Regions from separate parts of the Rhizobium bangladeshense genome, predicted to be linked through region 3. Evidence: riboswitches for the same ligand, from Rfam matches in the RefSeq annotation. Region 3 holds a riboswitch; each other region holds the start of a gene.
What was found. Region 3 has a riboswitch for thiamine pyrophosphate ahead of J2J98_RS19670 (ABC transporter permease). Riboswitches for the same ligand answer to the same signal wherever they lie in the genome.
Positions count from the first base shown of each region.

Region 1: it holds a riboswitch for thiamine pyrophosphate, as region 3 does, so the genes downstream of both, thiC (phosphomethylpyrimidine synthase ThiC) here and J2J98_RS19670 (ABC transporter permease) in region 3, are expected to answer to the same signal.
Region 2: it holds a riboswitch for thiamine pyrophosphate, as region 3 does, so the genes downstream of both, thiM (hydroxyethylthiazole kinase) here and J2J98_RS19670 (ABC transporter permease) in region 3, are expected to answer to the same signal.

Region 1 is NZ_CP071617.1:151,344-161,410, forward strand. Features, by position in the region: gene J2J98_RS29855 (LysR family transcriptional regulator) at 1-21, shown strand, start outside; gene J2J98_RS29860 (thiamine phosphate synthase) at 220-834, opposite strand; gene J2J98_RS29865 (thiazole synthase) at 831-1,604, opposite strand; gene thiS (sulfur carrier protein ThiS) at 1,606-1,803, opposite strand; gene thiO (glycine oxidase ThiO) at 1,800-2,786, opposite strand; gene thiC (phosphomethylpyrimidine synthase ThiC) at 2,789-4,621, opposite strand; TPP riboswitch at 4,716-4,847, opposite strand; gene J2J98_RS29885 (acetamidase/formamidase family protein) at 5,134-6,048, shown strand; gene J2J98_RS29890 (proline iminopeptidase-family hydrolase) at 6,064-6,966, opposite strand; gene J2J98_RS29895 (helix-turn-helix transcriptional regulator) at 7,036-7,824, opposite strand; gene J2J98_RS29900 (proline iminopeptidase-family hydrolase) at 7,955-8,845, shown strand; gene J2J98_RS29905 (ABC transporter permease) at 8,897-9,835, shown strand; gene J2J98_RS29910 (ABC transporter permease) at 9,832-10,067, shown strand, end outside.
Region 2 is NZ_CP071614.1:327,869-337,935, reverse strand. Features, by position in the region: gene J2J98_RS25490 (ABC transporter permease) at 1-103, opposite strand, end outside; gene J2J98_RS25485 (ABC transporter permease) at 103-1,044, opposite strand; gene J2J98_RS25480 (ABC transporter substrate-binding protein) at 1,128-2,654, opposite strand; gene J2J98_RS25475 (DUF1349 domain-containing protein) at 2,884-3,468, shown strand; TPP riboswitch at 3,591-3,687, shown strand; gene thiM (hydroxyethylthiazole kinase) at 3,733-4,536, shown strand; gene thiE (thiamine phosphate synthase) at 4,533-5,168, shown strand; gene thiD (bifunctional hydroxymethylpyrimidine kinase/phosphomethylpyrimidine kinase) at 5,165-5,974, shown strand; gene J2J98_RS25455 (GNAT family N-acetyltransferase) at 6,192-6,671, shown strand; gene J2J98_RS25450 (glycoside hydrolase family 3 N-terminal domain-containing protein) at 6,696-7,718, shown strand; gene J2J98_RS25445 (ABC transporter substrate-binding protein) at 7,759-9,405, shown strand; gene J2J98_RS25440 (ABC transporter permease) at 9,516-10,067, shown strand, end outside.
Region 3 is NZ_CP071612.1:4,078,143-4,088,209, reverse strand. Features, by position in the region: gene J2J98_RS19690 (sugar transferase) at 453-1,190, opposite strand; gene J2J98_RS19685 (acyltransferase family protein) at 1,359-2,579, opposite strand; gene J2J98_RS19680 (ABC transporter substrate-binding protein) at 2,668-3,678, opposite strand; partial or broken gene J2J98_RS19675 (ABC transporter ATP-binding protein) at 3,746-4,557, opposite strand; gene J2J98_RS19670 (ABC transporter permease) at 4,554-5,360, opposite strand; TPP riboswitch at 5,521-5,634, opposite strand; gene soxR (redox-sensitive transcriptional activator SoxR) at 5,959-6,429, shown strand; gene J2J98_RS19660 (SDR family NAD(P)-dependent oxidoreductase) at 6,554-7,324, shown strand; gene J2J98_RS19655 (ArsR/SmtB family transcription factor) at 7,428-7,769, shown strand; gene J2J98_RS19650 (LysR family transcriptional regulator) at 7,848-8,741, shown strand; gene J2J98_RS19645 (formate dehydrogenase subunit gamma) at 8,876-9,355, shown strand; gene J2J98_RS19640 (formate dehydrogenase beta subunit) at 9,352-10,067, shown strand, end outside.

The DNA of each region.
Region 1 (10,067 bases), on a different replicon from region 3:
CGCGATTTTGCGAATCGCTGACCTGGTGCACAGATCGAGATTTTTTGCGGCGCGGGATGTTCATGCCAAGCGCTACAATCAAAAGGATGTTCGTCTCACTCGTGCGGGATTGCTTTAGCAAACTGCGCAACCGAAAGTTGAATTTATGACGTAGTTGATATTATATGACAACACCCCGCTAAGGGCTTCCGCGTTGCCGATGGGATCAACCCTTTACTCTCATTTCCCGGACCGCCATGGGGCGGTCGCGGCCAGCCACTGTCGCGTGCGGGCCTCCGGATCCGAGTTGCGGGTGATATCGGTGACCACGGCGGCACTGTCGGCGCCGTTTTCCAGTACCAGCGGCGCCCGTTCGGCGGTGATCCCGCCGATGGCGACGAGCGGTGTCGTGCCGACGCGCTGGCGCCAGTCGGAAAGGCGTTCGACGCCTTGCGGCGCCCATTTCATTTCTTTGAGTATCGTGGGCCAGACCGGCCCGAGCGCAACATAATCCGGCTCGGCCGCGAGCGCCGCCTCCAGCTCCGATACATCGTGCGTGGAAAGGCCTAGCTTCAGGCCGGCGCGACGAATGGCATTCCTGTCGGCGGCCACCAGGTCTTCCTGCCCGAGATGAATGAAATCGCATCCTTCATCGATCGCCAGCTTCCAATAATCATTGACGACCAGTTGGCAATCCGCTGCCGCACAGGCAGCCTTCGCATGCCGTATCTCCTCGCGAAGTATTGCATCTGAACGATCCTTGATGCGCAGCTGGACGAGTTTGACGCCAAGCGGCACGAGGCGTTCGACCCATTCGGCGCTGTCGACGATGAGATAGAAGGGGTCGAGCTTCATGAGAAGACGGCCTTTCCGATGACGGGAGTGGACGGCACGGCAATGTCGCGTGGTTCCAGCGGTACGGCGCCATGCGCCAGGCTGCCGGCATCGATGGCAAGCGCGAAGGCCTCGGCAATGGTGGCGGGATCGCCTGCGCCGGCAACGGCTGTGTTGAGAAGAACGGCATCATAACCGTACTCCATGACGGTAGCGGCATGAGACGGCCGGCCGATGCCGGCATCGATGATCAGCGGCACATCCGGAAAATGCGCACGAAACGCCCGCAGCGCCATCGGGTTCAGCGGCCCCTTAGCGGAGCCGATCGGCGCACACCAGGGCATCAGGACACGGCAACCGGCTTCCAGCAGCCTTTCGGCTACGACAAGGTCGTCGGTTGTATAGGGAAAGACCTGAAAGCCCTCGCCGGTGAGGATGCGGGCGGCCTCGACAAGGCCGAAGACGTCAGGCTGCAGCGTATCGTGATGACCGATCACTTCGAGCTTGATCCAGTCGGTGCGGAAGACCTCGCGCGCCATCTTCGCCGTCAGCACTGCCTCCTGCACGCTGTGGCATCCGGCTGTATTCGGCAGCACGCGCACGCCAAGCTCGCCGATCAGGTCGAAGAAGGCGCCGCCCGCTTTGCCGCCGACGGCTTCGCGGCGAAGCGACACGGTGACGATCTCGGTCTTCGAACGCCTCACCGCTTCTGCAAGGACAGCTGGAGACGGATAGCGGGCGGTGCCGAGCAGCAGCCGGGAACGGACTTCGATATCATAAAGTTTCAGCATCTCAGCCTCCTTGCATGGGTGAGAGAATTTCGATGCGGTCGCGTTCGCCGAGCCTGAAATCGGCGCGATCCTCGCGGTGCACCAGCTCGCCGTTGACAGCGGTCGCCAGCCATCCGCCTTCGTAGTCCAGAGCCAGAAGAAGATCTGCGAGGGTCGTGGCCGCGACCTCCTGTTCCTCGCCATTGATGATGAAGGTCATGATGCCCTCCTTTCCGGTTGGTTGCCTTCTCCAAGAAGAAGCCGCGCCACCTCGCCGGCAATGGCCGGCGCCAGCAGAAAGCCGTGGCGGTAGAGGCCATTGACATGGAGGGTGCGCCCCTCCTGCGTCACACGCGGCAAATTGTCGGGGTAAGCTGGCCGCACGCCCGCGCCGGTTTCGGTAACCCGTGCCTCGCCGAAGGCGGGATTGAGGGCATAGGCGGCATTCAGCAATTCCATCAGCGAACGCGCGGTAATCGGGCCGACATCGTCACTTTCGATCATCGTCGCCCCGATCATGAAGCGATTTCCCTGCCGCGGCACGATATAGATCGGGTGGCGCGGATGCAGCAGACGGACGGGACGGGAGAGATTCACCTCGCTCGTTTCGACGCACAGCATCTCTCCGCGAACGCCGCGCAATTCGGGCAGGCGGCCGATCTGGGCGGCCCCGGTGCAGTCGATCACACGATCGTAATGGGCAAGGTCGGGGTCACCCGTGACCCCGAATGTGAGATGCATGCGGGCTTCCTCAAGTCCGGCGGCGAGCCCCGAGAGCGCCTGCCGCGGATCGAGATGCGCTTCCTGCCGAAAGAACAATGCCCTGCGGAAGCGGCCGGCGAGATCAGGTTCAAGGGCTGCGATCGCCTGCTCGTCCAGCCACTCCCATCCGCTTGTCCGGCGGCAAAAGCGGTCGAGTTCGCCGGCATCGCGCCCGGCCGCCACGACAAGTGTCCCCCGGCGATTGACAAGGCCGGGCAGCGCTGCCCCCCACCAATCGGCGGCAAGACGACCGAGCGCCAGTACCGGCTCCTCCGCGCTTTCCCTTTCGCACCATGGAGCAAGCATGCCGCCGGCAAAGCCGGAAGCGCCGGCGCCGACCCGGTCGGCTTGCTCAGCGACGCTGACGCGGAAGCCGTGCCGATAGAGCTGCCACGCAACGGTGAGGCCGGCAACGCCGGCCCCCTTGACGAGGATGCGCATCGTCATTCTCCGGAAGGCGGTTTCGCGGCCTCGGCGACGGGCATGTAGAGGTCGCCGCCGTCGCGATACCTGGCGGCCATGGCTTCCAGTCCTTCTTTCTGGGCTTCGGCGCGAATGTCGTGGGAAATACGCATGGAACAGAATTTCGGGCCGCACATCGAGCAGAAATGCGCCACCTTGTGCGCCTCCTTCGGCAAAGTCTCGTCATGGAAGGAACGCGCCGTTTCCGGATCCAGAGACAGGTTGAACTGGTCTTCCCAGCGGAATTCGAAGCGTGCCCGCGACAGCGCGTCGTCGCGGATGCGGGCGGCCGGATGGCCCTTGGCAAGATCGGCGGCATGAGCGGCGATCTTGTAGGTGATGACGCCGGTCTTGACGTCGCTGCGATCCGGCAGCCCCAGATGCTCCTTCGGCGTGACGTAGCAGAGCATGGCTGTGCCGAACCACCCGATCATCGCGGCTCCGATGCCGGAGGTAATATGATCATAGCCAGGTGCGATGTCGGTGGTCAGGGGTCCGAGCGTATAGAAGGGAGCCTCGCCGCAAACCTTGAGCTGCTTATCCATATTCTCCTTGATCTTGTGCATCGGCACGTGGCCGGGACCTTCGATCATCACCTGGCAATCCCTGGCCCAGGCGATTTTGGTCAGTTCGCCGAGGGTTTCGAGCTCGGCAAATTGCGCTGCGTCATTGGCATCGGCGATCGAGCCAGGGCGAAGGCCGTCTCCAAGCGAGAAGGAGACGTCGTAGGCGCGGCAGATCTCGCAGATTTCCTCGAAATGCTCGTAGAGAAAGCTCTCCTTGTGATGATGCAGACACCACTTGGCCATGATAGAGCCGCCGCGTGAGACGATGCCGGTGACACGATTGACGGTGAGCGGGATATAGGCAAGCCGCACGCCCGCATGAATGGTGAAATAGTCGACGCCCTGCTCGGCCTGTTCGATCAGCGTATCGCGATAGACCTCCCAGCTGAGATCCTCGGCAATGCCGTTCACCTTTTCAAGCGCCTGATAGAGCGGCACCGTTCCGATCGGAACCGGCGAATTGCGAATGATCCATTCCCGGATATTGTGAATGTTGCGGCCGGTGGAAAGGTCCATCACCGTGTCGGCGCCCCAGCGGATCGCCCAGACCATCTTTTCCACCTCCTCCGCCATCGACGAGGTGACGGCCGAGTTGCCGATATTGGCATTGATCTTCACCAGGAAATTACGGCCGATGATCATCGGTTCGGACTCTGGGTGGTTGATGTTGGCCGGAATGATCGCCCGGCCCGCCGCGACTTCCCGCCGGACGAATTCGGGCGTGACGAAATCGGGAATATCAGCACCAAAGCTCTCGCCGTCGCGGGTCAGCGCCTCCTTCGCGGCCTGCCGGCCGAGGTTTTCGCGGATCGCGATGAACTCCATTTCCGGCGTGACGATGCCGGCACGCGCATAGGCGAGCTGGGTGACGGCGCGGCCCGTCTTTGCCTTGAGCGGTGTGTTGCGAATGGGGAATTCCGGCGTCAGCCGCTCGCCTGCGGCAAAACCATTGTCTTCAGGCTTCACCAGCCGGCCTTCATAGGCTTCGACATCGCCACGCGCCTTGATCCAGTTTTCGCGCAAACGCGGCAGCCCGGCGTCGATCGAGACCGTATGTTGCGGGTCAGTATAGGGACCGGAGGAATCGTAGACCGTGACCGGTGGTTCGCCCGAGGTCGGGTGAAGGCTGATTTCCCGCATAGGCACGCGAAGATCCGGATAGAGTGTTCCGGGCTTTACGACCTTGCTCGAGGCCGGAAGCGGGCCGGTGGTGACCACGGGAGTAAGCTTGGGTGCGGCAATATTCATGGGTGAGGCTCCAAGGTTTGACGTTTGGAGACCCAGTTCCAGTGTTGGAATGATGGAAAGACGCCTCAAGCGACAAAGCGAAATCCGCCTGACAGCCGCAGCGTCCGCACCGTCCCTACGCCAGTATGAACTGGATCAGGTTCAACGGGTCACTGCGCCACAATCGGCAAAGCCGTATTGTTCAGCAGAATCTCAGCCCCTTGCCGGGACACCCCTGGTGAATGCGCGGCATCAAAGACCGGAGCGGCCCCGATGTCAAGAAGGCCTCTCCTTATCCGTTCCGGTGCAATGGTTTGAATTTGACCACGATGGAAAAAGAAGGAGGCAGCCTGAAGGGAAATCCCTCTGGCGTTTCATGAGCATAGCAGTGCGGGGCCCAGCCGCGCGCTTCGCTGCGGAGGTTGATGGAGGCCCCGTGCCAGGCAGGATTGGCACCCCGAGATCTCTGGTCTAGTGTTGAGTTCTCTGCGGGCATTCAGCAGCAGCCGGTACGTTGAACAAACGGGATTCTCATGACCACGCATCGCTTCATTCCGACGATCTTCCATAATGTCATCGGTTCCCTGCCGGTGGCGCTCCGTATCGCGAGTGGCGATACCGTGGTCACGGAAACGCTCGACGCCATCGGCTATGACAAGGACGGCATCAGGCGGGCATCTGGTCCGAACCCGATGAACGGCCCAATTTTCGTGGAGGGTGCGGAGGCCGGTGATGCGCTGAAGGTAGATATCATCAGCATGACGCCAACCAGGGGCACTGGTTTTACCCGAAGCATCGTCGCGGCCAATGTTGTCGACCCTGAAACGGTTCGCGGCCTTCCGCCGCGCGATACCGCTCTCTGGACCATCGACCGCGAAGCATTGACCGTCCGGCTGTCGGAGCCGGTCGCGGGTCTCGAGAATTTCGTTCTGCCCCTCGCGCCGATGATCGGCTGTTTCGGGGTCGCGCCCGCCCTCGCCCAGGCGATATCGACCGCGACCAGTGGCGAATATGGCGGCAACATGGACTATCGCCTGTTCGGCCCCGGCACCACGGTTCGCTTCCCAATATCGGCGCCGGGCGCCCTGTTCTTTTTGGGCGACTGCCATGCCGTGCAGGGAGATGGCGAGATTGTCGGCACCGGCATCGAGACCAGTTTCGAGGTCACGGTGCGGCTGACGGTGGAAAAGAAGTCTGGGCTGGTCTGGCCGCGCGGAGAAACCGCTGAAGACATCTTCACGATCGGCAATGCCCGGCCCCTCGATCAGGCGCTTCAGCATGCGACGAGTGAAATGCTGAACTGGCTGGCGTCCGATTATGGTCTGGACAGGACGGCTGCAAGCCATCTGCTGGGCCAGGTAGTGCGTTACGATGTCGGCAACGTCTTCGATCCGGCCTATACGATGGCTTGCCGGGTCGCGAAGAAATGGCTGGCCGGCCGATCGTGACGACCGGTCCATGCTTCAGTCGTGCCGCGACAGGAAGCGGGAAACGGTCGCCATGCACAGCGGCCTTTCCTCGACATGCGGCATATGGCTGGAATTTTCGAAGAGCACCCACTCGCAGCCGGGGACGCGATCGAGATAGGGCCTGACGACCAGGGGCGTCGCCTCGTCATATTTGCCCGAGATCAGCAGCGTCGGTGCTTCGATGCGATCGAGCCGGTCTTCGATCGTCCAATCCTTCATCGTTCCGATGACGTGGAATTCCGTCGGGCCGTTCATGTTGCGATAGACGGTGTTGTCTTCGTCCATGATGGCAAAGGTGCGCGCCACCTCGGGCGGCCATGGCGCCACGCGGCAGACATGGCGATCATAGAAGACGCGGGAGGCGGCGATATAGTCCGGATCGGTGAGGCTTCCGGCGTGTTCGTGCTTCAGCAGCGTGTCCTGCACCTCCTTCGGCAATTCCTGCCGCAGCCGGTTGGCCTCGGCAACCCAGGTGTGCATGTTGGCCGGCGAATTGGCGATAACCAGGGCTTTCAAACCCTGCGGCCGGCGCACCGCATGTTCGGCGCCGAGCATGCCGCCCCAGGACTGGCCCAGAAAGGCGTAACGATGCTGGATGCCGAGGTGGGCCAGCAGTTCGTCCAGCTCTTCGAGGAAGAGACCGACCGTCCAGAAATCCGGGCCCTTGTCAGGAAGGCGGGTGGAATTGCCGTTGCCGAGCTGGTCGTAATGGATGACCGGCCGGCCGTCGAGGGCGGCGATGTCCTTGAAGGAATCGACGTAATCATGCGTGCAGCCGGGCCCTCCATGCGCAACGACGAGAGGCAGCTTGTCGCTTTTCAGGGAGCCGGTCACGCGGTACCAGGTGCGATAATCGCGAAAGGGCAGATAGGCTTCACTTGTCGCGACTTCGGCCACCGGCATCTCCATTTCTCGGAAGTTTGGAGACCATAACGCGGCGGCGGCGGCGAAGGCAGCTATCACAAGTTATAGGTTGGGCAATGACCGTTCACGCTCTTCGAGAAGGCGGTAATGGGTCGCGCGCACGACGGCCTGCGTACGATTGCGGGCGCCGAGCTTCTTGGCCGCCGCGTTGAGATGCATGACCACGGTGGGAACGGAGCGGCCGATGATGCGCGAGATTTCCTTGGCGGAATAGCCTTCCGCAGAATGGCGCAGGCATTCGCGCTCCCGCTCGGTCAGGCGGATGGTGCCGACGGTCCTCGCCCGTGTGTCGAAAAGCGAATAAGCGGTCTCATGAAAGATATGGGCAAGCAGATTGAAGTCGGCGATAGCGCTCAACGCATGCCGTTCGAAATCGCGGCCCCCGCGGAAACGGATGCCGGTGACCGTGGCATAATCGCCCCCCGGCATATGCACCGGCACGGTCACGCCGGTCGACATGTCGCGTTCGCGGAGATAGCGGGTCACCGGCGCGGTGTCGTCGCTCATAAAGCGATTGATCAGCGTGTCGGCATCAGTGTCGTAATTCCAGAAGAAGGGCGCGCTGCTGCGTAGCGCCACCTGCTGGACCGGGTCGATGCGGAAATAACCGCGATCGAACCAGTAGTCGTGCATGTCGTCGGCGATGTTCCTGAGCTTCAGCAGCGACGGAATCATGATCGCGCCGTCAATATCATAGGGCACCGGCGTATAATCATAGATGAGGGCCTCGAAGCCGAGCTGCTTCATTGCCTCGAAGGCCTCGTCGATCCGGCCGTCCAGCGTTTCATGCGCCGTAAATTGCTGTCTGATCGTTCCAATATCATCAAGCATGGGCAGTTCCCCGGTTGGCATGCACCGCGCTACCCTATCACTTCTTATAGCTGGCATGGAGCGCGTTTTCCGGTAAAAAATTAGCCATGCCCAAATATTGAGCAAGGGAAATTTTCTGCTGGAGTAATCAATGTGGCGTGAAATGCAGCCGGACGCGCGATTCGAGGTCGATGTGGATGGCTATCGCGTCGTCGCCTATAGCTTCGGGATCGGCGACGAGACGGTGTTCTGCCTGAACGGCGGTCCCGGCCTGCCATGTGATTACTTGCGCGAGGCCCATTCCTGCCTGATCGACAAAGGCTACCGCGTCGTCGCCTTCGACCAGCTCGGCACCGGCGCTTCCGACCGGCCGGACGATCTCTCGCTCTGGACGATCAGCCGCTATGTCGAAGAGACGGAAACCGTGCGCAAGACGCTCGGGCTCGGCAAGGTCCACATGCTCGGCCATTCCTGGGGCGGGTGGCTCGCGATAGACTATGCTCTGACCTATCCCGAAAATCTGAAGACGCTGATCCTCGAAGATACCGTCGCCGACATGCCGCATCTGATCTCGGAACTGGAACGGCTGCGGGCAGCGCTTGGTCCGGAAACAGTCTCGATGATGCAGAAGCATGAGGCGCAGGGGACTTATGATCATCCGGAATATCTCGCCGCCGTCACCATCCTCAACTACCGCCATGTCTGCCGCCTGGCCGAATGGCCGGCGCCGGTGCGCCGCTCGCTCGACGACTGGAACATGGCGCCTTACGCGACGATGCAGGGCCCGAACGAATTTCTCTACATAGGCAATCTCAGGGACTGGAACCGTATCCCCGATCTGCCGCGGCTGACCTTGCCCGTGCTCATCACCACGGGAGAGCATGACGAGCTGACGCCTGCCTGCGCGCTGAGGATGAAGCTCGCGCTGCCGAATGCCGAGCTCAAGGTATTTGCCAATGCCAGCCACATGCCATTTTATGAGAACCCGCAGGACTATTATCCGGCGCTTCTAGGCTTTCTTGACCGGCACAAGGCATCCTGATGCAAGTGAAAGCGGCTCAAATCCCACGAAGACAGAGGGGCGATCGCCGTCATGCACCGCTATAAGTTCGTTCTGACGCGACCGCTGCAGTTTCTGCCCGTACTTTTCGGCATCAGTATCATCACCTTCATCTTGGTCCGCCTGATCCCCGGCGATCCCGCACGCAATATCCTCGGCACGCGTGCAACGCCGCAAGCACTTGCGAGCATCCGTGCCCAGTACGGTCTCGATCAGCCGATGTGGCTGCAATATGTCTATTTTCTTAAGAACCTCGCCGATGGCGAAATGGGCAAGTCTATCCTCTACAAGATCGACGTGCTGAAGCTGATCGCGACCCGCATCGAACCGACGCTCGCGCTCGTGGCCGCCAGCCTCGTGCTCTCGGTCCTGATCGCGGTGCCGATGGCGGCGATCGCCGCACGCAATGCAGGCCGAGCGCCGGACCATGCGGTGCGCATCGTCTCGACTCTCGGCATCGGTTTTCCGCCCTTCTGGCTGGGGCTGATGCTGATCATCCTCTTCAGCGTCGAGCTCGGCCTGCTGCCGGTTTCGGGCTACGGCGCGACCATCGGCGACAAGCTTTCACATCTCGTGCTGCCAAGCCTGACGGTGGCGTTGTCGCTCTCGACTGTTTTGACGCGAAGCCTGCGGGCGGCAATGATCGAGGCGCTGAAATCGGATGTCGCCACGGCGGCGCGCGCCCGCGGCATGCCCGAGGGCATCGTCTTCTGGCGGCATGTGCTGCCGAATTCGCTGGTGCCGACGATCAACCTGCTTGCCGTCAACATCGGCTGGCTGATCGGCGGCACGGTTGTGGTCGAGAGCGTCTTTGCGCTGCCCGGCATGGGGCAGCTCCTCGTCAGGGCGATCTTCTCGCGCGACTATATGGTGGTGCAGGGCGTGGCCATGGTCTTTGCCTGCGCCACCGTGCTGATCAATTTCATCGCCGACATCGTCACCGTGGCCGTCGATCCGAGGGTGAAGCTATGAGCATCGAGGCGACCGCACCCGCCTCCCCTCGCCGGCGCCGCTTCCTCGGCCAGCGGCCGATGCTTGCCGTCGGCGCCGGCGTGCTGCTGTTCTTCATCATGCTGGCGGTCGCCGCACCTCTTATCGCGCCCTATGACCCCATCATGCAGAATGCCGAGGTGCGCCTGCAGGCGCCATCGCTGATGCATCCTTTCGGCACCGACAATTTCGGCCGTGACATCCTCTCCCGCGT
Region 2 (10,067 bases), on a different replicon from region 3:
TCGCCAGGATCAGCAGGCCGAAGGCCACCGTCCTGCGCTTCATCAGGCGGCGGACGAACTTGCTGCCTTCGCTTTCGACGGGTTTGATTGCGATATCGGCCATCAGTAGCGCACCCTCGGATCGACCAGCAGGTAGAGCATGTCGATCGCAAAATTGATCAGCACATAGAGCGCGGCGATGACCAGCAGCGCGCCCTGGATGACGGGATAGTCGCGGCGCAAAACCGCCGAAACGACGAGATTGCCGACACCCGGCAGACCGAAGACAGTCTCGGTGACGACGGCGCCCGAGATCAGCACCGCTGCCGTCAGGCCGAGCACCGTCAGGATCGGGATCAGCGCGTTCTTCAGCGCGTGCTTGAGGATGACCTTGCGCTCGATCAGCCCCTTGGCGCGGGCCGTGCGGATATAATCGTCGCCGAGCACATCGAGCATAGAGGCGCGGGTGAAGCGCAGGATGAGCGCAGAAGAGACGATGCCAAGCGCAAAGGCCGGCAGCGTCAGGTGATACATCCGGTCGATGAAGGTCGAGCCCGGGCCGCCATAGCCGGAGACCGGGAAGAGATTGAGCCTGACGGCGAAGAACTGCATCAGGATGAGGCCGAGCCAGAAGCTCGGAATGCTGGCGGCGAACATGGCGAGCGTCGTTGCCGCCTGATCAATGAAGGAACCGCGCCGATAGGCGGCATAGATGCCGATCGGCAGGGCGATGATGCTGGCGATCGCAAGCGAAAACAGCGTCAGGAAGAAGGTCGGCTCGGCCCGGTCGATGAGCGCCGATGTGACCGGCATATTGAGGAAGATCGACTGGCCGAGATCGCCCCTCAGCAGCTGGCCGATATAATAGACATATTGCAGCCCGAGCGATTGATCGAGGCCGAGCCGGCTTCTCAGATCGGCAATATCCTGCGGCGTCGCATCCGGCCCGAGCATTACGGCGGCCGGATCTCCCGGCGTCACGCGCACGATGACGAAGACGATCGTGACGACCAGAAACATCACGACGACCATGCCGAACAGGCGCTGGAGGATGTAGCGTATCATGAATGCCGGCCTTCAAGCCCTTACAGATGCGGCAGAAAAGATGACCGGTACCGGTCGCGAAGGACCGGCACCGGCGGTGATGCTTACTTCTTGATCGAAGCGTTCCAGAAATACGGCCACGGAGCTGGATCGACCCCTTCGAGCTTAACCGACTTCGCCGAGACGGCGTTGAAATCGCCGATCTTCATGAAGGGCGCGTCTGTATAAACCGCGTTCTGGACATCGGCCCAGAGCGCCACGCGTTTCTTCGGATCGACCTCGGAGGTAAAGGCATCGACGGCCGCTTTGCGGGCCGGCGTATCCCACCAGCCGGGCGAGCTGGTCGAGAGCGAGCCGATGAGCGCCGGCTCCGGCAGGAAGGGGCTGTGGGTGATATAGATATCCCAGAGCTTCGGGTCGGTGCGGCGCTGCGTCAGCGTCGCCCAGTCCACCACCTGCATATCGACGGTGAAGCCGGCAAGCTTCAGATATTCGGCGGCGACCTGCGCCATCTTGTAGTGGAACTCGTATTGGCGGCTGGTCAGAATGCGGATCGGCTCGCCATTGTAGCCGGCCTTCTTGGCGGCCGCAGCCGCCCCTTCCGGATCAGAGACATTATAGGCGCCCTCGACGCCGGTATCCGTCGACCAGGCAAAGGTCTTGGGGTAGATGGCGCCGTCGAGCGCATAAAAATCCTTGCTGCCGAAAGCCGCCGCCAGCATGTCTTCCATGCTGAGCGCCTGGCGGATCGCCTTGCGGACCTCGACATTCCCGGCAACACCCTCCTTCGTGTTGAAGACGAAGACTGGATAACCGAAGGGCTTCAGCATGACCGGCTGCGAGGCGGTCGATGCCTTCAGCTTGTCGTAGGATTCGACCGGGATCGAGTCGACATAATCATACTGGCCGGAGATAGCGGCCTCGACGCGGGTGTTCGGGTCCGGCACCGGTACGAAGCGGATTTCATCGAGATATTGATGACGGGCGCCACCATAACCATCGCTCTCGCCGCTGCGCGGGACATACCCGTCGAAGCGGACGAGCTGAATATACTGATCTGCCTTGCGCTCTTTCAGCATATAGGGGCCAGTGCCGATGAATTCCTTCATCGGTTCGTCCTGCTTTTCCGACGGGATGATGATTGCCGCCGAATTGTTGAAGGCCAGCAGCGAGGTCAGCGGCGCATAGGGCTGCTTCAGCGTGATCGTCACGGTCGCCGGATCGGCGGCGGTGACCTTGTCGATGAAGCCGGCCACCTGCTTGCCGCGCGAGGCGATCTTCATCCAGCGGTTAAGGGAGGCGACGACATCCTCCGACGTCATGTCTGTATTGTCGTGGAACTTGATGCCGGTTCTGAGTTTGATCGTATAGGTTTTGCCGTCGGCGCTGATCTCAGGCAGGCTCTCGGCCAGCAGCGGCGTGACGTTCCAGCTCTTGTCGAAGGTATAGAGCGTTTCGAAAATATGCTGCGTGACGATGCCGACGAGATCGGCCGTCGACGACATCGGATCAAGCGTCGGCGGCTCGCCGATCGTCGCGACATTGATGACGCCGCCCTTTTCCTGGGCAGAGAGGGTCGAAGGCAGGGCGACGAGCGCGGTGCCGAGAAGGAATGCGACAAGCGTTTTCATGTAAGAGCTCCCGATTTAGTTCCACAATTATGTAATTCATCTTTTTGTAACAGAATAGAAGCTGGAACTATCGTGTCAAGCCGAAGCCGCGGATTATGTCTGCGGCGGAGGCTGAAATGCCTGAGAGAGCACAACATCGCCGGCCGAGACTGGCTGCCTGCGCGAAGGTCGCGCATGATACGAACATGGAGAATCGGCAGCGTCAGGACTTCAACAAAGGGAGGATCGAATGAGCATCGACTTCAACCAGGGACAATGGCTGAACGAACCGGCCAGCTGGCACGCCGACGAAACCGGCCTGACGATCACAACGGACGAAAAGACCGATTTCTGGCGCGAGACCTATTACGGCTTCACCCGCGACACCGGCCACTTCCTCGCCTTTCCCACCGGCGACAGCTTCACCGCACAGATCCGCGTCCAGGGCGAGTTCCGCACCCTCTACGACCAGGCCGGCCTGATGGTGCGCCTCGACGAGAGCCGCTGGTTGAAGACAGGCGTCGAATTCACCGACGGCGAAGCCTTCCTCAGCACCGTCGTTACCGACGGCAGATCCGACTGGTCGGTATCGCAGCCCTTCAAGGAACTGGAGGATTTCCACATCCGCGTCACCGTCGCAAACGGAGCGATGCGAATCCAGGCTTCACGCAATGGGCGCTTCTGGGCGTTGCTGCGGTTAGCGCCCTTCCCGGCTGCAGACCGTTACGAGGTGGGGCCGACAGCCTGCACGCCGGAGCGCAGGGGGCTGACGGTGCGGTTTTCGGAGTTTTCGATCGCGGCCGCGATCACGACGGGTCTTCATGATTTGAGTTAGGGGGATTTCGTCAGGATTGCGCTCCGAAGCACCGCAGTAACATCCACGCCCAAGGGTAGCCACTATACCCGAATTGTCATTTTCGGAGTGACAGCCGCGCCCTTCTCTGCGAAAAGAGCACGATTGAGAGACAGGGGCGTTCGTCGACAGACGGGCTGAGAAGAACCCTTCGAACCTGAACCGGATAATGCCGGCGGAGGGAGTCGCTCGGGAACCCGCCGTGAGAGGCGCGCCCCGCGCCCGCCCCCGCCTGAAAGGGGCGCCATGCAAAGAAAGTTCACGTCGGGAACCATGCTGAAGGCGATGCGCGAAAAGCCGCCGCTCGTCCAGTGCATCACCAATTATGTCGCCATGAACATCGCGGCCAATGTTCTGCTTGCGTCGGGTGCTTCGCCCGCCATGGTGCATGCCGCTGAAGAAGCCGGTGAATTCGCCGGTATCGCGAATGCATTGACCATCAACATCGGCACGCTGTCGACGCAATGGATCGACGGCATGCAGACGGCGGCGAAGGCCGCCAACGCAGCCGGCAAACCATGGGTGCTCGATCCAGTCGCGCATTACGCGACGGCCTTCCGCCGCGCAGCGGTCGCCGATCTCCTGGCGCTCAAGCCGACGATCATCCGCGGCAACGCGTCCGAGATCATCGCGCTTGCTGGCGGAGAGAGCCGCGGCCAGGGCGTCGACAGCCGCGACCCGGTCGAACAGGCGGAGGATTCGGCACGGCGGCTGGCGGAGCGGCAGCAAGCCGTCGTTGCCGTCACCGGTGCGGTCGATTTCGTCACCGATGGTGAAAGGGCCGTGCGCATTCAGGGTGGGTCGGCCCTGATGCCGCAGGTCACCGCGCTCGGTTGCTCGCTTACCTGCCTCGTCGGCGCCTTCGCCGCGACCGCGCCCGAGGATATCTTCGGCGCGACTGTCGCCGCGCTTGCGACCTTCGCCGTTGCCGGCGAAGATGCGGCGCTGGGTGCCGCCGGCCCGGGCTCCTTCTCCTGGCGCTTCCTCGATGCGCTGGCTGCGATCGACGCCGAAACGCTCGATGCCAGGGCAAGGGTATCGGTTGCATGAAGCGCTTCGACCTTTCGCTCTATCTCGTTCTCGATTCCGATCTCTGCGCCGCGATCGGCATGATCGAGACCGCGCGCCTTGCCGTTGCCGGCGGCGCGACGATGGTGCAGCTGCGCGACAAACATGCGGGCACGCCCAGAATGATCGAGACCGGCCGAGCCTTGAAACAAGCGCTTGCGGGAACCGGCGCGCTGCTTATCGTCAATGACGATGTCGAGGCAGCGGTCGCCATAGGTGCCGACGGCCTGCATATCGGCCAGGAGGACATGGATGCGCGCACGGCACGGACTATGATCGGTCCCGACATGATCCTCGGCCTCTCGGTCGAGACAGCGCCGCTTGCTAGCGCCGTCGATCCCGGTCTCGTTGATTATACCGGCGTCGGACCGGTCTTTGCGACCCCGACCAAGGCCGACCACAAACAGCCAATCGGCTTTGACGGTCTTGCAAGGCTGGTGAAGGCCTCGCCGGTGCCGTCGGTCGCCATCGGCGGCCTCAAGGCGAGCCACGTGGCCGAGGTATTTGCCGCCGGCGCCAGAGGACTTGCCGTCGTCTCCGCCATCGCGGGCACGCCAGACCCCGAGGCGGCCACGCGCCGCATCGCCGCAGAAATCCGAAAGGTCCGCCCATGATCCGCAACGTTCTCTCCATCGCCGGCTCCGATCCATCCGGCGGCGCCGGCATCCAGGCCGACCTCAAGGCCTTTTCCGCCCGCGGCGTCTACGGCATGGCTGTGCTGACCGCGCTGACGGCGCAGAACACGCAGGGTGTGACCGGCGTGCATCTGGTGCCGCCGCAATTCGTCGCCGACCAGATCGATGCCGTCTTTGCCGATGTGCGCGTCGACGCCGTCAAGATCGGCATGATCGCCAATGCCGCCATCGCCGAGGCCGTCGCCGCAGCCCTTGCTGACCGGCGCGGCATTCCCATCGTCCTCGACCCGGTGATGATCGCCAAGGGCGGTGCCACCCTGCTTGAGCCTGACGCGGTCGACGTGCTGACCCGGCGGCTGCTGCCGTTGGCCACGCTTCTCACCCCGAACCTACCTGAAGCCGCCGCCCTGCTGCACCAGCCGGTTGCGACCAATCGCGAGGAGATGGCCGCCCAGGCAGAGCGATTGCGCGCCCTCGGTCCGGCCGCCGTGCTGGTCAAGGGCGGACACCTCGACGGTGAGGAAAGCCCCGACGTGCTTTCAATTGCCGACGGCCTGCACTGGTTCGAGGCCCGACGTGTACCGACCAAGAATACCCACGGCACCGGCTGCACGCTCTCCAGCGCACTGGCCGCCGAACTCGCCAAAGGCGCCTCGGCGCCAGAGGCCGTTGCCATCGCGAAGGATTATCTCGCCGGCGCGGTCGCAGCCGCCGGAAAGCTCAGCGTGGGCTCCGGGCACGGTCCGGTCCAGCATTTCCACGCGCTTTGGAAAGAGGGCGAATAGGCGCTGGCGTCGGCGAACAGATCCAAATGCAAAACGGCCCGGCTCTCCCGGGCCGTTTTGCATTGGACCCATACCTCACGTCGAAGCCGCAACGAGAATCGCAGGCGCCGCCGCGCCGCATCCGAAAATCCCTGTTGACAAGCCCTCCGAGATGGCGAAGTCTATGACATTAAAAGGGGATATATTCCGCAATAACGGAACTCGGGAGGATAGACAGGTGCCAGACCTGCTTGTGAGCTTATATTCAAACAGGCTCGCGGAACTGAAAAAGCGGGCTGACGTCGTCGGCGCTTCCATCCGTCCGGCTCTTCCTCCGGAACTGCACCTCGTCGTCAACTGGGTTCGCGAACAATTCAGCGAGAATTGGGCGAGCGAGGTTTCCGTCGCTTTTTCCCGCCAGCCCGTCGCCTGTCTGATATCAGTCGAAGGTGGCAAGCTGCTCGGCTTTGCCTGCTATGACACGACGGCCCGCGGCTTCTTCGGCCCGACCGGCGTCGATCCGGAAGCACGCGGCAAAGGGATCGGCCTCGCGCTGTTTTCCGCGTGCCTCCAGACCATGAAGGCGCTCGGCCATGCCTATGCCTTCATCGGCGATGCCGGCCCCATCGATTTCTACGCGAGCACCGCAGGCGCGATCGCCATCCCTGCCCCCGATACGGGCATTTACGAAGGCATGCTGCGAAGCGCGCCGAAATGACCAGCTGATATTGGAGCACCAGAATTGTCCTCAACCCCGCTCGCCCTATTCGTCGGCCTCCCGAACCCTGCCATTTCGGATGACGAATTCGCGCTGTTTCGCGACACCAACCCGCTCGGCCTCTTCGTCGGGCGGCGCAATCAGCGCGAGCCGGAGCAGACGAAGCGGCTGGTCGACCGCTTCCGCGAAGCCGTCGGCCGCGACGATGCGCCCGTTTTCACCGACCAGGAAGGCGGCCGCGTCCAGCATCTCGATGCCGGTCCCTGGCCGCTCTTCCGCAGCTTCGGCCAATTCGCCGAGCTTGCCCGCCGCGATTTCGATCTCGGCAAAAAAGCACTGCGCCTTTCCTCCCAGGGCATGGGCGCGATGATGACGGAACTTGGCCTTTCCAGCGGTTGCTCGCCCGTTCTCGATCTCGTCTTCGAGACGACGAGCGCGGTCATCGGCGCCCGCTCCTTCGGCCCCGATCCGGACTTTATCGCCGCGCTCGGCCGGGAGGTGGTCGACGGCCTGCTCGAGACCGGCAACATGCCGGTCATGAAGCACATTCCCGGCCACGGCCGCGCGACGCTCGATTCCCACAAGGAGCGCCCGGTCGTCGATGCCAGCCGTGAGACCCTCATCGCCACCGATTTCAAACCATTCGTCGCGCTGAAGGATACGCCCTGGGCGATGGTCGCTCATGTCGTCTATTCGGCTTATGACGCGGAGCTGCCGGCGTCGATCTCGCCTGTTATGCACGACGTCATCCGCAAGGACATGGGTTACGAGGGCGTGCTGATCTCCGACTGCATCTTCATGGAGTCGCTTGCCGGCACGCTGCCGGAGCGGGTCGCCCAAGTGCTCGATGCCGGCTTCGACATCGCCCTCCACAGCCATGGTGACGTCAGGGAAAGCGAAGCCGCCGCCAAGGCGGCCCGCCCGCTGACGGATGCCGCCCTCAAGCGCATCGCCGCCGGCAAGGCCCGCCTCGGCGATCTCAAGATCGATTATCGCGCCGCCCACGCCGAAGTCGAAGACATGTTTGCAAGCGCGCTTATCTCCTGACCGGCGCGCCATCTCTCACTGTATAAAAGGGGAATAGAACATGAAAAAATATCTACTTGCAGCCGCAGCACTGACGCTGCTTCCGGGATCCGCCATGGCGCAGACGATCCTGACGGCGAATATCGAACCGGCGACGACCTGGGTTCGCAATTTCAACCCGTTCAACCAGACATCGTCGCGCCAGTCGACGCTCGACTTCATCTACGAGCCGCTTGTTATTTTCAACCGTTTCGACAGCAACAAGCCGGTCTATCGCCTGGCCGAAAGCTTCAAGCTCTCCGACGATCTGAAGAGCATCGAATTCAAGCTGCGCCCGAACCTGAAATGGTCGGATGGCAAGCCGTTGACCGCAGCCGACGTCAAGTTCACCTATGACTACCTGAAGAAATTCCCGGCGCTCGACTTCGTCAGCATCTGGACCTTCGTGACCGATGTGCAGGCGGTCGACGGCCAGACGGTTCGCTTCACGCTCGCCAATCCGAGCTCGCTTGCCGCCGAGCAGATCTCGCAGCTGCCGATCGTCCCCGAACATATCTGGAAGGATGTCGCCGATCCCGTCACTTTCGCCAACGAGACCCCGGTCGGCAGCGGCCCGCTGACGGAAGTGCCGCGTTTCACCGGCCAGACCTACGACCAGTGCCGCAACCCGAACTACTGGGACAACGCGCATCTGAAGGTCGACTGCATTCGTTTCCCGCAGCTTGCCGACAACAACCAGATCCTGACGGCAACGGCCGACGGTACGCTCGACTGGGGCGTCTCCTTCATTCCCGATATCGACAACGTCTATGTCTCGAAGGACCCGCAGCACTTCCACTACTGGTATTCGCCGAGCAGCATGGTCGCCTTCCTGTTCAACCTGGAAACAGCGAATGAGAACAACAAGAAGGCCTTCACCGACGTGAAGTTCCGCCGCGCAGTCGGCATGGCGCTCGACCGCAAGACGATGATCGACGTCGCCGGCTATGGCTACCCGACGCTGAATGAAGACCCCGGCCTTATGGGCGAGCTCTACAAGAGCTGGGCGGATCCGTCCGTCAAGGCCGACTTCGGCAAGTTCGCCACTTATGACGCCGACGCCGCCAAAGCCTTGCTCGACGAGGCTGGTTATAATGACAAGGACGGCGACGGCTTCCGCGACAATCCCGACGGCAGCAAGATCTCCTTCTCGATCATCGTCCCGAACTCCTGGACGGACTGGGTCGACACCGTAAACATTGCCGTCGAAGGTATGCAGGCGGTCGGCATCGACGCCAAGATCGAAACGCCTGAGGAAGCCGTCTGGACCGGCAACCTCATCAACGGAACCTTCGATGCGGCGATCAACAGCCTGCCCGCTTCGGCCTCGCCGTATTACCCCTACAAGCGCGCCTTCAGCGCCTCGGACAAGGGCAAGACCCGCTTCACAGCGCAGCGCTGGTTCAATCCCGATGTCGAGAAGCTCGTCACCGAGTTCACCCATACCGCCGACCTTGCCAAGCAGAAGGAAGCGATCAACAAGGCGCAGCGCATCGTCGCCGAAAACATGCCGATGATTCCGGTCTTCAACAATCCGAATTGGTATCAATACAACACCAGACGCTTCACCGGCTGGTCGACCAAGGAGAACCCCTTCGTCAACCCGTCGATCTCGCGCACCAATCCGGCGCGCCTCTTGAACCTGCTCGCTCTCGAGCCCGTCAAGTAAGCATCATGATCTCGGGAGTGGCGTCGAAGCATGATGCCGAAAAGTGTTAGCGGTTTTCGGAAGACATCATGCTCCTCCAGAAACGCCACTCCCGCCACGACGGAGTTCCCATGGCTTTTCTGCTTCGCCGCCTCGTCTTCTATATGGCAGCCTTCATCGCGGCAGCGACGATCAATTTCTTCCTGCCGCGGCTGATGCCGGGCGATCCGGTGCAGATCATGTTTTCGAGCGCCGGCGCCGAATTGCCGCCGGAAAGCCTGCAGGCGCTGAAGCTCACCTTCGGTTTCGTCGACGGCCCGCTCTGGCAGCAATATCTCACCTATCTCGGCAGTATCTTCACCGGCGATCTTGGCCGCTCGATCAAATATTTCCCGCTGCCGGTCACTTCGGTGCTCGGCCATGCTCTCGTCTGGACCGTCGGCCTGATGGGAACGGCAACGATCGTCAGCTTCGCGCTCGGCACCTTCCTCGGCATCGTCGCCGCCTGGCGGCGCGGCAGCAGGTTCGATGTCGTCGTCTCCGTCGGCGCGATCTTCGCGACCTCGGTACCAGCAGTGGTCACCTCGCTGATCGTGCTCTTCATCTTCGGCTTCACGCTTGGCTGGTTCCCGAATGGTTATGCCGCCGATCCATCGCTCGATCCGGCTCTCAGCCTGCAATAT
Region 3 (10,067 bases):
GCGGCGTCGAGCAGGCGCTGCCGTGAAGAACATTTCCCAATTGCATCCCTCTTCCTGGCGACTCAGGATCAGTGATGCACCACCGCCCCCAGGGACCGCACATCTAGAGCTTTTCCTGGTTAGATCGAATCATTCTGTTAGCTCAAACGAGTCGAATGGTTGACCGGCCGGCGCGCGCCGTAGCGCAGCTCTACGGCCAGCCGGCCCGGTCGATCAGGCGAACCGTTTCAGCCAGCCTTCCCGCAGATGTGCCTGCAAATCTGCAAGCCGAATCGCCGGACGCACTTATCGCTTCGCCACGGAGTCGCGGTGCGGCCGGTGGGCCGGGCATGTCTGGTCAGCATCAAAGGCGATCGGCTCGGACGTACCATGGGGCATGCCCGTCGCCAATCGTCGCCTTTGCCCTGACGAAAACCTGCTCCGTCAGAATGCTTCCATCTAACCGAAAAGCTCTAGAAGCCGGTGCCGCCGCGTAGCTCGATGACCAGCGTCTTCAACAGGATCTTAAAGTCGAGCAGCAGGCTGAAATTTCTGACATAATAGATATCGCAGGCGATGCGGGCCCGGGCTTGCAATGGCCTTGCCGTTGGTCCGCGCCAGCCGCGTGTCTGCGCGAGGCCGGTGATGCCGGGGCGCATGATGTGTCGATGGTGGTAGTTCGGCACCAATTCTTCGTATAGCCTGCCGGCCGCGCGCATGTTGATGGCGTGGCAGCGTGGGCCGACCAAGGACATGTCGCCCTTGAGGACGTTCAGAAGCTGCGGCAGTTCGTCAATGTTGGTCCTACGGAGCAGAGCGCCGATGCCGGTCACCCGGCTGTCGCCCTTGATAGTCTGTTGAACGCCGCTCGGATCGCAAGCGTCCGTGTGCATCGAGCGAAACTTGAAGACGGTGATCTTCCGGCCGTTCAGGCCCCAGCGGATCTGACGGAAGAACACAGGACCGCCATCATCGAATTTGATGAAGAGAGCGATTGCCAGGAAAAGCGGGGCCAGCACGAGGAGAGCGCTCGCCGAGATGACGATGTCGATCAGCCGCTTTGCGGCCAGACGCAGAGCCGTCGTTCCTTCGACATCGAAAAAGCTGTCCGGCTGGCGAATGTTGGAGTTCGCTACAACCAGGGTCCTGGTTTTGTCTTGACGCTGAGACGGATCGAAGCGTGAACTCGTCTTCGAAGTAAAAGCATTCATTACTCAAGGCCCAAAAAGTTTAGATGCGATATTGAAGTGCAGCGAGACAGATACATGCTCGCGCATGGTTTGTCATCGTTATAAATAAGAAATCGGTAATCATAAAGACGCCAAAAAAGGGAGTATTTCCCGTTAACCTTAACGCCTCTAGTTGAGGTGCAGTCGAAATTATACTTTGAAAGGAGTAGCCCGATCAGGTGGGCTTGATGTCAAGCGATTGCCGAAGTCGATCGCCGGCCGTTCCAACAGATAATAACTCAGGCTTGCCACCAGAAAGACGAGCGCGACCGTCAATCCGCAGGATTGCAGCCAACCGGTGACGACATTGGCCGAGGCGGCGCCGAACGAGTTGGGATCAAGTCTCTGAATCAATGTGAGGATAATCTCCTGCCAGATATAAATGCCGAAGGAGATCTTGGCGATGTAGCGGACGGGAGCGTTGTCGAGCAGCCTGCCAAGGTATTGGGAATGGCTGAGCGAAACGAGCGCCGTTGCGACTGCCAGCGGAAAGACGGGAAATCCGTAAGGGATGTCAAGCCAGCCATAACCTTCGGCCGAGCCGCCAGGCGATATCAGGAGGCGGAAACCGGCAGTCGCAAGGGCCAGGAGTGCCATTGCATCGAACCAGGAGGAGCGCCTTGCGGGCAACATGATTTCGATGCCGGCGGCAAGGGCGCCGAGCGCGAAAACGGCGAAGAAGCCGATCGGATTATACTTGGGCATCCATTCCTTCGCCCCACCCTGCAGGCCATATGCCCAGCCGCGGCCGATATCGTCGAGCGCAAAAAGGCTCAGAATCGCCAAATGGGCAAGGAGTACGACGACAATGACGCAGAGCCAGGCGAAGCGGGCGAGGAACGGGCGCTGCCGCAGCGGGGGCCAGCGAAACAGCAGGAGAAAGCAGGCCGGCAGGAGCACGTAGCTGGTCGCTTCGAAGGGAATGGACCAGAGCGGCCCATTAGCTTCGACAGGAAAGAGCGTGCGCCAATGCCACTGGCTCATGAACAGCAGTCCGGAGACGTAGCGGACGACGAGCTCCGGCGTCACCGGCAGGGCAAGCAGGGTCAGGCCGAGAACGAAGCCGACGCTGGCCGCGACCCAGAAGCCCGGAGCGATGCGCGCCGACCTGCGGATGGCGTAGTGCCTGAGGCTCGGCATGGCGCCGCCGGCGTCGAGCGCGCGCCAGAAGGGGCGGGCAAGCAGAAAGCCGCTGAGCACGAAGAAGATCGCGACGCCGAAATTGCCGAAGCGGAGGACATTTGCCGTCGTCGCCAGTTCGTCCGGAATTCTGCGCATATCCAGCCGGAGCGCGAGATGATGAGCAAGCACCAACAAGCAGGCCATCGCGCGCAGAAAGTCGGCTCCGGCCAGCCTGTCCTGTGATCGCATTTCGTTCCCCGCCCTGCCCGATTCGGCTCAAACCGTTCAAGCTCAAAGCATTGCCGCGGAAGGCCGCGTCGGCAAGACCGGAGCGGGATCAGCCGAGGAGTTCGTTCGTATAATAGGCGGAAAAGTCCGGCTTTTCCTTGAGAACGGTGCCATTCGCATCGACCAGGATGCCGTTCTCGACCAGGAAGCCGCCGATGGCCTCGGCCTTTGCCGGGTCAAGCGTGCCGATCACACCGGCCTCGGATCTCAGGAAATGGCCTTCGATCAACGCCTTCTGAGATGCTCTTACCAGTTCCGTGTTCATCAGAGCACCGTTACTTCCGGCAATCAGCAAGTCGCAGGCTTCGTCGGGATGGTCGATGGAGTAGACATAGCCTTGACGCGTCGCCTGGATGAAGGCGCGGGCGTGTTCTCGACTTGCCGAGAGATAGGCGTCGCTGGAAACGATGACCGTCGTCTGCTCGTCTGGAATGCCATAATCAGAATAGTGGAAGCGGCCGATCTTCCGGTTTTCCAGTTCGGCGGCGATGCCTTCCCAGGTGTAGATCTCCAGCGTGAAGTCAATCGAGCCATTGTCCAGCGCCTCATAGGCGGAGGTGCCGAGGGTGACGGTCTTGACGTCCCCCTTGCCGCCGTCATTGCGGATCATCGCCGAGACCAACGCGCTCTCCCAGGTGCCACCGAAGCCGCCATAGGTCTTGCCGTCGAGATCTCGAGGCCTCTTGATGTCGTCGCGCCCGCCCTTGAAGATCAGGCGTGCGGTTTCCGTCTGGACGACGCCGTAGACCATCTTCACGTCACCGCCGCCGGCACGCTGCGTTAGGGCCTCGATCTCGCTGCTGATGCCGAAGTCGGCAACTCCGTTCGACACCAGCGTGCCGGCGCTGGTGTCGGTAAAGGGTAGAATCTCGACATCGAGGCCGGCGGCCGCATAAAAGCCCTTCTCCTTGGCGACGTAAATGCCGATATGGTTCGTGTTGGGCGTCCAGTCGAGCGCGATGCGAACCTTTGCCGGCGCCGATTGAGCAAAGGCGGCGCGGCCGGCGAGGCTTGTTGCGATAGCGGCGAGAATCGTCTGTCGACGGGTGAGCAGCAGCATGGTGACCTCCTCAGGTCTCTAGAGATGATGCCGAAAATTGTGAGCGGTTTTCGGACGACATCAGGCTCTAACTCTTTAAATCAGAACAGGATTCAGATTTTAGGCCGACGGCCTAAAATCATCCTGTTCTAGCGGATGAAGCAGGGTTTGCAGGATTTCGGTCTCTATCGCCTGGGCCGCCGGCGAGCCGAGGTCGGCGATGCTTCTCGGGCGGGGCAGGGGAACGCGGAATTCGCGGATGACGCGCGCCGGACGGGCAGACAGCACGTAGATCCGATCGGAGAGAAAAACGGCCTCACGGACATCGTGGGTGATCAGCAGCGCCGTCCAGCGATGTTCGGTCCACATGCCTTGCAGCCACTCCTGGATCTGCGTGCGGGTCAGCGCATCGAGCGCGCCGAAGGGCTCGTCGAGCAGAAGCATGTCCTGTTTCTGGATGACGGTGCGCAGCAGCGCAGCACGCTGGCGCATGCCGCCGGAAAGGGAGGCGGGGTAGTGATGTTCGAAGCTGGCGAGGCCGAACCGATCGAAGAGCGGCGCAACAGCGGCGCGGGCGGCCCGCCGGCTCATGCCCTTCACTTCCAGCCCGAGGGCGGCATTGTCGATGATCCGGCGCCAGGGCATCAGCGCATCGCGTTGCGGCATGAAGGCAAAGGAATGTGGCGTCTCTTCCAATGCCGCACCATTAAAAAACATGTTGCCGGAATCGGGCCGCAGCGCCTGCGTCAGCAGTCTCAGAACGGTCGATTTTCCGGAACCGGATGGGCCGACGATCGAGACGAACTCGCCGTTTGCGACAGCGAGCGAAATGTCGCCCAAAACCTTCATGCCGTCGAAGGACTTCGAGATGTTGCGCAGCTCAAGCATCTGACCGGTCATCGGCGTCGTTCCTGGGATGGCTGCCAGGGCATGACGAAACGCTGGATCAGCAACGTCAGCGCGAAGAGGCAGAGCGTCAACAGAGCGCTGACGATAACGGCGGCAAGCACCAGATCGGGACGGAAATTGTTCTTGGCGTTGAGGATATAGATGCCGAGGCCGCGCGCGGCACCGGCATATTCGGCGAAAATTGCGCCGACGACGGCATAGGTGATCGAGATCCTGAGGCCGGCGAAGAAATAGGGCAGCGAGGAGGGAAGCCGCGCCAGGCGGAAAATGCGCCAGCGGCTCGCTTTCATCGAGTTCAAGAGCTCGGCAATGTCACGGTCGGTCGCCTCATAGCCCTGAAGCAGAGCGACGAGCAGCGGGAAGAAGGTGACGAGCGCCACCAGCAATATTTTCGGCAAGAGGCCGAAACCGAACCACAGAACGACAAGAGGTGCGATCGCCACCAGCGGCAAGGTCTGGCTGGCGATGAAGATCGGCAGCAATGCGCGGCGCATGAAGGGCATGAAGTCCATCAGGATGGAAGAGACGAAGGCGAAGGCGAGTGACAGCGCGAAACCGCCGAGCGTGGCACCGAGCGTCGGCCAAGTGTTTGATATCAGTGCCTCTCGGTTCAGCCAGCCCTGGATAAGGATGCGCGAAGGTGCCGGCAGGATGGAAGGTTTTATGCCGGAAAGATCGACGTAAAGTTCCCATGCCGCGAGAAAGGCAAAGCCTGCGAGCAAGGCGGGCATCGCGCGATAGATGGCGAGGCGGAGCGTCGCAAGACGCGAATCCGATGGTCGTGGCGATGTCATCGGCGTTCGATTTCAGGCTTTCGTCGGGCCGTTCGTGGCAACTTGTCGACGGCATCGGTCTCGATGCGCGGCCGCACCCGCTTGAGGGCGATTGCCATGACGGTAGCGATAATGATGCAGGCGGAACTGCCGGACGTGGGGTAAAGTGACACTTGCGCGCCGGAAAACATTTGGACCTCGCTCCGCTGGCATTACCCAGATCAGCTTAGAAGGGTCCGGAGACTTGCACCTCGCATCTCAGCCCCGGCGACACGGAGCTCCCCTGTTATTGCAGCGAAAACTATCATTCGGGTCTTCCTGCCGCAACCGCAAAATTGCAAAGCAGTCCGTCTGGCCGGATGGGACCGCAGATAAAAAACACCCGGACGGAGGTCCTGTCCGGGTGTTTTCCGAGGTTCCGTACCTGCCGGGAACGGAACCCGAGCGCTCACCTCTCAGGCGGCTATTCGGCAGGGGTGATCGGTATGGCGGCAAGCGTCGATGTCGTCATTTCACCTGTATCGATCGACGGTCTCACCGTCGCTCTTGCCTGCGCCGCGGCTTCACGGCCGAGGGAGGAGGGGTTATAAAACCTCAACCAATGTTGAGGTCAATAGGAATGAATACGGTTTCTGCAACGCCGCTCGGAAGGCTTCTGACGGTCGGAGAAGTGGCGCAACGCAGTGGTCTTGCCGTATCGGCGCTGCATTTCTATGAGGCCAAGGGGCTGATCTCGAGTATCCGCACGCGCGGCAACCAGCGGCGCTACGGACGCGATGTGCTTCGCCGGCTCGGCATCATCAAGGTGGCGCAACGTGTCGGCATTCCGCTTTCGGAAATCCAGACGGCATTTGCCTCCCTGCCGCAGGGACGCACGCCGACAGTCGCCGACTGGCAGACGCTGTCGGCGCGCTGGAAGAATGAACTCGATGCGCGAATCAGGCAGTTCAGCCTGCTGCGAGACCGCCTGACCGGCTGCATCGGCTGCGGCTGCCTGTCGATCGAAAGCTGCCCTTTGCGCAATCCCTTCGATCGACTCGGCGAGGAAGGGCCGGGCGCGCGGCTGCTGGAGGCCGAAAACGAAGTATGAGCTTTCAGGGGAGAGCCCTAGCCTCTCGCGGAAAGATGATGCCTGCCTTTCTTTCGGCGGGCGCGCTCATATGTTAAGGGCGAATGGCGCAACAGGCGGCATTGTCCGCGAGGAGGACGGCTTCGTGTTCCATCCGAGACTATTCGAAAATCGCAATGTCGTCGTGACCGGCGCCGGGCGGGGCATCGGCCTCGAAGTGGCGCGGCAGTTTCTGGACTGCGGCGCGAAAGTGATCGTCCATACCGGTCGCAAACCCGAACGGGACCTGCCGGATTTTCTGCTGACGGCTGAATCGGAAAGGCGGGCGCTGCTGTTGCACGCCGATTTCACCGCCGTCGGCGGTGCTGCGCAATTTGCTGAAAATGCGCTCGCCTTTTTCGACAAGGTGCATGTGCTGGTCAACAACGCCGGCACCATGCTCGGCCGTTTTCCGGCTGCGACACTGACTGACGCAGATTATGAAACGATCGTCCGCTTGAACCAGACGTCGGTGGTGGCGCTGACGCGTGCGTTGCTGCCGGCATTGAAAGCCGCGCAAGGCGCTGCCATCGTCAACACCGTTTCAATTTCCGCGCTCACCGGCGGCAGTCCCGGTTCTTCGATTTATTCTGCCTCGAAAGCCTTCGTTTCAACCTATTCCAAGGCGCTTGCCCGCGAACTTGCGCCGGATGGCATCCGCGTCAATTGCGTCTCGCCCGGAACGATCGAGACGGATTTCCATGAGCGCTATTCCTCCCGCGAGAAGCTGGAGCAGACGAGAAAGTCCATTCCCTTGCAGCGGCTGGGCACAGCGGAGGATTGCGCTCCGGCCTATCTGTTCCTGGCGGCACCCTCCCTCTCCGGGTACATTACCGGCCAGGTCCTCGAGATCAACGGCGGCCAGCTTATCTGCTGATTTAGTTAGACCTTTTTTGACATTTCATCACTTTTGGCAAATTCGCGTGTGCGAATATGCTATTGTGCTGATCCGCCTTTTCGCTTCCCTTCCGAGATGTCGAATGCCATTGCCCAAACCCGTGCCGGGAATGTCCGGTCAGGAACTGCACAAACTCGCTGGAAGCGCCCGTGAGGCGAGCGATCTGCTGAAGGCGCTGGCACACCAGACCCGGCTTCTGATCCTCTGCATACTCGCCACCGAGGAGCGGACGGTCGGAGAAATCGAAAACATTCTCGGCATTCAGCAGGCGATGGTCTCGCAGCAGCTCGCGCGTTTGAGGCTCGAAGGCCTCGTCAATACGCGCCGTCAGGGCAGGCTGGTCTATTACAGTATCGGCAATGCCAGCGTGGCTGTCTTCCTAGAATCACTGTTCGATCTTTTTCCGGCTGCTGAAAACAATTAGTACGCGCTCTTGCGGAGCACGGTTGCTGCGTCGAAGATAGGCTGATCCGGATGGTTCCACGCCGGATCGGGAGACCGGATGATCGACAAGCTGGAATTTTTCATCGCCCTTGCCAACGAAAAGCACTTCGGCCGAGCCGCGGAGGAATGCGGGATATCCCAACCGACGCTCTCGGCCGCCATCAGGCAGCTTGAAGATCAGCTTGGTGTAATGCTGGTGCAGCGCGGCTCACGATTTCAAGGGCTGACGCCGGAGGGGCAGCGCGTGCTTGAATGGGCGCGGCGCATCGTCGGCGATGCCCGCACCATGCGCGAGGAGATGCGCGCAGCGCGTCGCGGTCTTTCCGGCCACATTCGCCTCGCCGCCATTCCGACCGCGCTCGCCATGCTTTCGCGCATCACCACGCCCTTTCAGGAACGACATCCGGGAGTGACCTTCTCGATCGTCTCGCGAAACTCGCTGCAGGTGCTCAGCATGCTCGAAAATCTCGAAATCGACGCCGGCATCACCTATCTCGAAAACGAACCGCTTGGCCGCGTGACGACCGTGCCCCTTTATGCCGAGCGTTATAACCTCATCACGGCCGCAGGGAGCCCGCTGTCCGATCGCGACAAAGTGACCTGGCGGGAGGTCGGCGATCTTCGGCTTTGTCTATTGACTGCCGATATGCAAAACCGGCGCATCATCAATCGGCACCTGACGGAAGCAGGCGCCACTGTCCATCCGACTCTCGAATCCAATTCGATGATCGTGCTGTTCTCACATGTCAGGACCGGACGCTGGGCGAGCATCATGCCGCGGAATGTCGCCAAATCCTTTGGTTTTCCGGTTGAAATCCGGATGATTCCAATTGTCGAGCCGGAGGCCCACCATCTGGTCGGCCTCGTCGCACCCTATCGCGAGCCCTTCACCCCGCTCGTATCGGCCTTGTTGCACGAAGCGAGAGTGCTCGTGCAGGATGAGGAACTCTGATAGGAAAAACCTATTAATCCACAAGACAGCTTTATTGATCGTCATTGGCTTCCCTGAGATGCTGTCTCGGTGATGGCACTCGGCTGGGGGAGGTCGGCCATCCCGAAAGAGCAAGCCACTGGGAGGGCTGCCTGATGACCATTCATATCGCCGGAGGCGATATCGCAGCGCGTACGCGTACCATCGTCGCGGACCTTCGCTTCCTTGAGGGGCCGCTGCTTCCCATTCTGCACGAGGTTCAGCGAGAATTCGGTTATGTGCCGCAGGAAGCTGTGCCTGTGATCGCGGAGGAGCTGAACCTCTCACGCGCCGAAGTGCACGGGGTGATGACATTCTATCACGACTATCGCGACCATCCCGCCGGCCGGCATGTGCTGAAGCTGTGTCGCGCCGAGGCTTGTCAGTCGATGGGCGGCGACGCGCTGGCTGAACGCGTCAAGACGTTGCTCGGGATCGATTTTCATCAGACGACCCCCGACGGCGCCGTAACGCTGGAGCCGGTCTACTGTCTCGGCCTCTGCGCCTGCGCCCCGTCGGCGATGCTCGACGGCGAGGTTTATGGCCGGGTAGACGGTCAGATGGCGGCGGAGCTCGTTGCGGAGGCACGTCGATGACAGTCAAGATTTATGTTCCGCGCGATGCCGCTGCGCTGGCGCTCGGAGCCGAAAAGGTGGCAAAGGCGATTGCCCAGGAGATCGCCGCCCGCGGCCTCGATGCAGAGATCGTGCGCAACGGCTCGCGCGGAATGTTCTGGCTGGAACCACTTGTCGAAGTTGAAGTCGCCGGCAAGCGCATCGGCTACGGGCCGGTGAAGGCAAGAGATGTGCCTGCCCTGCTTGATGCGGAAATGCTGAACGGGGGCGATCATCCGCTCTGTCTCGGGGAGGTTGAAGACCTCCCGTTCCTCAAGGAACAGACCCGCCTGACCTTCGCCCGTTGTGGCATCATCGATCCCCTTTCGCTCGGCGATTACGAGGCGCATGGCGGCCTTGCCGGCCTCCGCCGCGCCGTTTCGATGAGATCGGTCGATATTGTCAAGGAAGTCACAGATTCCGGCCTGCGCGGACGCGGCGGTGCGGGCTTTCCTACAGGCATCAAGTGGAAAACCGTTCTCGATGCCGCCGGCGAGCGCAAATATATTGTTTGCAACGCCGATGAGGGCGATAGCGGCACCTTTGCCGATCGCATGATCATGGAGGGCGATCCCTTCGTGCTGATCGAAGGCATGGCGATTTCAGGCCTTGCCACCGGAGCCACGAAGGGCTTCATCTATACGCGTTCGGAATATCCGCACGCGATCGCGGTGATGAGCGAGGCCATCGGCAT